2 regions of the Vermiculatibacterium agrestimuris genome follow, and region 2 is predicted to be linked to the other one. Evidence: riboswitches for the same ligand, from Rfam matches in the RefSeq annotation. Region 2 holds a riboswitch; the other holds the start of a gene.
What was found. A riboswitch is a leader RNA that binds a small molecule or an ion and turns the genes downstream of it on or off. The one in region 2 is predicted to bind lysine.

Region 1 (3,406 bases), on a different contig from region 2:
AGCTTTCTCAACCACCAGATCGATGTGGGGCTCTACAACGAGATCGGGAAGGAATTTTTCCGCCTGTTTGCCGACGAGAGGGTCACGAAGATCCTGACCATCGAGGCCAGCGGCATCGGCATCGCCTGCATTGCCGGGCAGTATTTCGATGTGCCCGTCCTCTTTGCCAAGAAGAGCAAGAGCAAAAATATCGACGGCGGCGTCTACACCGCCAGGGTGGAGTCCTTCACCCACGGCAAGGTCTACGATGTAATGGTGGCCAAGGAGTTCCTGCGGCCGGAAGACCGGGTGCTCATCATCGACGACTTTCTGGCCAACGGAGCCGCGCTGGATGGCCTTATTCAGATCGTCCGGGAGGCGGGGGCTGCCGTGGTGGGGGCCGGCATCTGCATTGAGAAGGCGTTCCAGAGCGGTGGAGAGCGCATCCGGGCCAAGGGCGTCCGGGTGGAGGCCCTGGCGAGGATCAAAAGCATGGGCGAGGACGGAGTGGAGTTCTGCTAAAAACGATAACAAAAAGAAATACTTCAGATATTTTATACAGAAACATATCAAAACAGGCCCTCTGCCGGATCGGCAGAGGGCCTGTTTTTGTGTGCGGGAGATGAAACTCAGGCGGCCTTGTTCACGCTGGCCCTGATGACAAAGAGGGTGGCGATCATGAGGATGACGGCTACAGGCAGGGCGATAAAGATATTGGGAACAAAGCCGGCGATGATGAAGCTGACAAAGCTCACCGCCGCCACGGTGATGGCGTAGGGCAGCTGGGTGGACACGTGGGTCACGTGGTCGCACTGGGCGCCGGCGGAGGCCATGATGGTGGTGTCGGAGATGGGGGAGCAGTGGTCGCCGCACACCGCGCCCGCCAGGCAGGCGGAGATGCCCACGGTGAGCAGGGTAGAGCCAGTGGGGAAGATGGCGGTGACGATGGGGATCAGGATGCCGAAGGTGCCCCAGCTGGTGCCCGAGGCGAAGGCCAGGAAGCAGGCCACCACAAAGATCACGGCGGGCAGCAGGCTGTAGAGGTGCTGGGAGGCGCCCTTCATGGCGGCCTCCACAAACTCGGCGGCCCCCAGGTAACCGGTCATGGTCTTCAGGCTCACCGCCAGGGTGAGGATGGTGATGGGAGGCACCATGGCGATGAAGCCCTTGGGGATGCAGGCCATGGCCGCCTTAAAGGTCATCAGCCGGCGGGCCACCACATAGACGATGGTGAGCACCAGGGCGATGAGGGCGCCCCAGGGCAGGGACACGAAGGCGTCGGTGTCGCCAAAGGCGGCAATGAAGTCGCCGGCGTTATCGCCCCAGAAGCCGCCCACGTAGATCATGCCGATGATACAGAAGACAATGAGTACCACCACCGGGAGGATCAGATCCATGACCCTGCCCTTGGGGTTGCCCTCAGAGTTGTCCTCGGTGGGCAGCGCGCCCAGCTCGCCGGTACGCTGGGCGGTGAGCTCGTGCTGGCGCATGGGGCCGTAGTCCAGCTTCATCAGGGCCATGCCCACGATAAACACGAAGGTGAGCAGGGAGTAGAAGTTGAAGGGGATGGCCTGGACAAAGAGCTGGATGCCGCTGACGCCGGTGTCCAGATCGGCGGCCACGCCGGAGACGGCGGCGGCCCAGGAGGACACGGGGGCGATCATGCACACAGGGGCGGCGGTGGCGTCGATGAGGTAGGCCAGCTTGGCCCGGGAGATCTTGTGGCCATCGGTGACAGGGCGCATGACGGAGCCCACGGTAAGGCAGTTGAAATAGTCGTCAATAAAGATCAGGATGCCCAGCACGAAGGTGGAGAGCATGGCCCCCACCCGGGTCTTGATGTTCTTCTCCGCCCAGCGGCCAAAGGCGGCGGAGCCGCCGGCGGCGTTGACCAGAGCCACGATGGCCCCCAGTATGACCAGGAACAGGAAGATACCGGCGTTATCGGCGATGGCGGTGATGAGACCGTCGTTGATGATGGCGTCCATGGTCTCCACAGGGGCAAAATTGCAGTGGAGCAGGGCGCCCACCACGATGCCGATGAACAGGGAGGAGTAGGCCTCCTTTGTGATGAGGGCCAGCACGATGGCGATCACCGGGGGCAGGAAGGCCCAGAGGGTGTTGTAGAACCGGCTGACGGCCTCGGCGTCTTCTCCCACGGCCAGCACGGGAGTGATGAGGGTGACGCAGAGGATAAGCAGCACCGCCATCAGAGACAGAAGTCTTTTTCTCGTTCTCATTTGACCAGATCCTTTCTCTTGCGCCCGAACAATAAAAAGCGGGCGCTTTTCTATGAAAAGCGCCCGCAAACAACAACATGTCCAGGGATAAACTCTCCCCGGCCAGCCTCGATAGCGCTTCACATACATGTGACAGTCCGGCGGGTATTCCCCGACGGCCCAGGCAAGGAGCCGGCAGACACCAAGCTCCCCCTTCGGCGGCGCTCCCTTTCCCTCCCGGCGGCTGTCTGGCCTTGCGGAGAGGTACTGATGAGAACCGCGCCTCTATCAGGTTTCGATTTGTGCGTTATGATATCACTGTTTTTTGCATCTGTCAAGGGGGAATTTTTCGGCGTCCCTGTTCAAGCGCCGCATTGCCGCCAAGGGATCCCGCCGAAATCCCTTGGCAAAACAAGCAAAGGCGGCCGGCCTGGAGGCGAGAGGGAGGTCAGGCGGCGGAGAGGTGCTCAAAGAGGATCTTCGCGCCGATGAAGACCAGCACCACGCCGCCCAGAAGGGTGGCCCGGCGCTGGAACAGCCGGCCCAGGCGGCGGCCCAGCAGGCCGCCCAGCATGGCCAGGGCGAAGGCCACCACGCCGATAATAGCCGCGGAGAGGAGAATGTTGACACTCTCGTCAAAGGCCAGGGTGACCCCCACGGCCAGGGCGTCGATGCTGGTGGCCAGAGCCAGAAGGAACAGCCGCCGGTGGGAAAGGTCGGTGACCGCCGCCTCCTCGCCGCCGGAGAGGGCCTCCCGGATCATGCTGCCGCCGATGAAAGCCAGAAGGCCGAAGGCGATCCAATGGTCGATGAACTCGATATAGGCCTTGACGCTGGAGCCCAAAAACCAGCCGGCGAGGGGCATGACGAACTGAAACACACCGCACCAGGCCCCGATGCGGGCGGCCTGCCTGGGCCCGAAGCCGGGCACGGCAATGCCGGTGGAGACGGAAACGGCAAAGGCGTCCATGGCCAGGCTCAAGGCGATGAGGAGGGTTTGAAGCATGGCGATCTCTCCTTTGGAAAAGATGGGGAAAAGTATGTTGGAGGACAATAATACCATATTTCGGGGTGGGGGACAATAGAAGAAAACGCGGGCCGGTTTTATCATGGGCCAAAATACAACACGGGCCAGACGCCTGCTCCTGACGTCTGGCCCGTGTTGCAAGGAAAGAGGATACAATGAAATGAAAAGAAACTGTCTCTTG
Region 2 (3,406 bases):
ATGGGGCCGCCTTTTCCTTTCCCCTATTTCTCCCCCAAGGCCCTGCGGAGCATCTCCCGGTACTCCTCCACCGCCCAGGCCGGGGCGGTGAGCTCCACCCCGTCGCCCAGGCCGAAGAGCCAGCCGTAGAACTGGGGAGACACCACCGCGTCCACCGTCAGGGCGAAATGGCCCTCCCCGTCGGGGATGAGCATGGCCTCCTGGCCAAAGCGATCCAGCATGATATTCACCATGCGGTCAGGACACCGCAGACGCACCTGGGCCTGGCGGCCGGAGAACATATGGAAGTGCCGCTGGCCATACTCCGCCAAGTCGAAGTCCCGGAGCCGGCCGTCCTCCCGCCGGGGCAGGCTTGTGACCGTCAGGGCGGCCATCTTGTCCACCCGGTAATGGCGCAACTCCTCTCCGCCCTCCTCCCGGCCCACCAGGTAGTAGTTCTCATCGGCCCAGATAAGACCGTAAGGGGAGACCGCGTAGCGCTTTCCCTCCCGGCGGAAGACCTTCTCCCGTTTGACATTGTAGTCGAAATACTGAAACGTCACCGTCCGGTTGGCGGCAATCGCCGCATGGAGCTTGTCGATGGCGTAGTAGACCCCCTCGTTGTCCGTCTTCACCCGGCGGTCTACATAGACCTGGCGGCGCAGCTGCTTGGCCTGGTGCTTGCTGGTCAGACTCTCCAGCTTGCGGATGAGGGCGTCGCTCTTTCTGCGGGAGATGAACCGGGAGGACTGCACCGCATCCACCAACAGCTTCAGCTCGGGAAGCTCAAACTCCCGCGCGCCGATGAACCAGCCCTTGCCCTTGCTCTGCTGTACGTCTACGCCAAGCTCCTGGAGCAGCTCCATATCGGCGTAGATGCTCTTACGCTCGGCAGAGATCTCCTCCGCCGCCAGCAGCCGGATCAGCTCCTGGGTGGACAGGGGATGCTCCTCATCGGTACGCTCCAGCAGCAGCTGGCAGATCCGCAGCAGCTTGGCTTTTTGCCCGCCTTTTTTGGACATGGGAAAACCTCCTTTCCGCCTTTCCACCCCAAATCATAGAAAACAGGGTGTCCCATAAATGGGACTATAACACCGTCTCTCCCATTTTGCAAGGTTTTTCTTGACAACTTTCATCCTGTGTGATAGCATACTACTTAATTAAACAGCCTGATAGAGGTGCAGTTCTTAAGAGTATCCTCCCGCCTGGGACAGGCAGCCGCGGGAGGAGAAAGGGAGGACTGCCGAGGGAGCGCAACGGTGCCTGCCGCTGTTATTCCGGGCCGTCGGGAAATACCCGCCGGACTGTCACAGTATCTGTGGAGCGCTATTCGGGTCTGGCAAAGCAAAATATTGCTTTTTCATTCCATGGATGCTTTTCATAGGAAAAGTATCTATTTTTTTACTATCTTTCCGTGAATTGGGAGGAATCGGCGTGCGCATTGTTGATATCCAGGTCGGAGAGCTCTCTCTCCCCCTGGCCCATCCCTTCAAGACCGCCCTGCGCACTGTGGAGCGGCTGGAGGATATCGTTGTCCGAGTGATCGGCGAGGACGGCTCCATGGGCTATGGCGAGGCCCCCCCCACCGCCGTCATCACCGGGGACACCAAAGGCTCCATTCTCTGCGCCATCCAGGATTTCATCAAGCCCGCCATTCTGGGCATGGACTTGGACGACCTGCCCGCCGTCATGGAGAAGCTCAACGCCTGCATGGTGCACAACACCACCCCCAAGGCGGCGGTGGATATGGCCCTCTATGACCTGTGGGGCAAGGCGCAGGGCAAGCCCCTCTACCAGCTTTTGGGCGGGGCCAAGCCCGCTTTCGAGACCGACATCACCATCTCGGTGAACCCCACCCAGGAAATGGTGCGGGACAGTTTGGAGGCAGTGGCCCGGGGCTTCCACATCCTGAAGGTCAAGGTGGGCAAGGAGGGTGCCGCCGATGTGGCGCGCATCGCCGCCATCCGCCAGGCCGTGGGCCCGGAGATCAAGCTCCGGGTGGACGCCAACCAGGGCTGGACGGCGGCGGAGAGCGTGGCCATCATCAAGGCCATGGAGGACAAGGGCCTGGATATTGAGCTGGTGGAGCAGCCGGTGCCCGCCCTGGACATAGCCGGACTGAAATACGTTACCGGTCAGGTGGACACCCCCATCCTGGCCGACGAGGCGGTCTTCTCCCCCACCGACGCGGCCAACCTCATCGCCATCCACGCCGCCGACTATATCAACATCAAGCTGATGAAGACCGGCGGCATCTGGAACGCCCTGAATATCTGCCAGCTGGCAAAGCAGCATGGGGTCAAGTGTATGATCGGCTGCATGCTGGAAAGCCAGGTGTCGGTGGCCGCCGCGGCCCACCTGTGCGCGGCCCAGGAGGTCATCACCATGGCCGACCTGGACGGCCCCTCCCTGTGCGCCACGCCCCCCATGCCCGGCGGCCCCCGCTTTGAGGGTGCCCGCATCACCATGACCGCCGACCCCGGCGTCGGCGTGCGGGACATCCCCTGCACCAACTGGCGCTAAGCCCATTTTCCCGTAAGTGCAATGAGGCACTACCTCTTTACGATACATATCCAAGAAAGGAAGGAATGACAATGAAGAAAAGGAACCGACTGTTAGCTCTGACCCTCACCGCCGCCATGGCCCTCTCTCTGGCCGCCTGCGGCTCTAAGGATCCTGCGCCTGCCGAGAGCGGCGCCGCCGATCCCGCGGCCTCTCAGGCCGCCGGTGGCGAGGCGGTCTACCGTTACCTCTACTCCAGCGAGGTGCAGACCTTTAACTACCTGTACACCGGCACCCAGAACGACTTCCAGATGTCCGCCAACTGCGTGGACTGCCTGGTGGAATATGACAACTACGGCGTGATGATCCCCTCCCTGGCCGAGAGCTGGGAGCCCAACGAGGACAACACTGAGTGGACCTTCCACATTCGCAAAGGCGTGAAGTGGGTGGACTATCAGGGCAACGAGGTGGCCGACGTCACCGCCAACGACTGGGTGACCGCCGCCAAGTGGGTGAACACCGCCGCCAATGAGGCCAGCAACCAGTATATGTACGACGGCATCGTGAAAAACGCCCAGGCTTACTACGAGTACACCGCCTATCTGCTGGAGAGCGAGAACGGCACCAAGACCGTGGACGCCGACGGCAATGAGATCACCCCCGTGGACGAGGTGAAGTTTGAGGACGTGGGCGTGAAGGCCGTGGATGACTACACCCTGGTCTACACCATGGAGCAGCCCTGCTCCTACTTCCCCTCCGTGCTCAGCTACGACAGCTATATGCCCGTCTATGAGCCCTTCCTCACCGAGATGGGCGACTCCTTCGGCGCCGCCACCGGCCCCGACACCATCCTCTACAACGGCGCCTTCCTCATGGCGGAGTTCGCCCCCCAGGATCACCGCACCCTGGTGAAGAACCCCACCTA

Region 1: another riboswitch for lysine. It lies ahead of NFR87_RS03435 (Na+/H+ antiporter NhaC family protein); the one in region 2 lies ahead of NFR87_RS02165 (dipeptide epimerase).

What each region holds. Positions count from the first base shown of each region.
Region 1 is NZ_CALPCU010000006.1:82,425-85,830, forward strand. Features, by position in the region: gene NFR87_RS03430 (xanthine phosphoribosyltransferase) at 1-501, shown strand, start outside; gene NFR87_RS03435 (Na+/H+ antiporter NhaC family protein) at 609-2,219, opposite strand; lysine riboswitch at 2,324-2,494, opposite strand; gene NFR87_RS03440 (manganese efflux pump MntP) at 2,647-3,204, opposite strand.
Region 2 is NZ_CALPCU010000004.1:40,151-43,556, forward strand. Features, by position in the region: gene NFR87_RS02160 (helix-turn-helix transcriptional regulator) at 24-1,001, opposite strand; lysine riboswitch at 1,145-1,316, shown strand; gene NFR87_RS02165 (dipeptide epimerase) at 1,414-2,502, shown strand; gene NFR87_RS02170 (peptide ABC transporter substrate-binding protein) at 2,574-3,406, shown strand, end outside.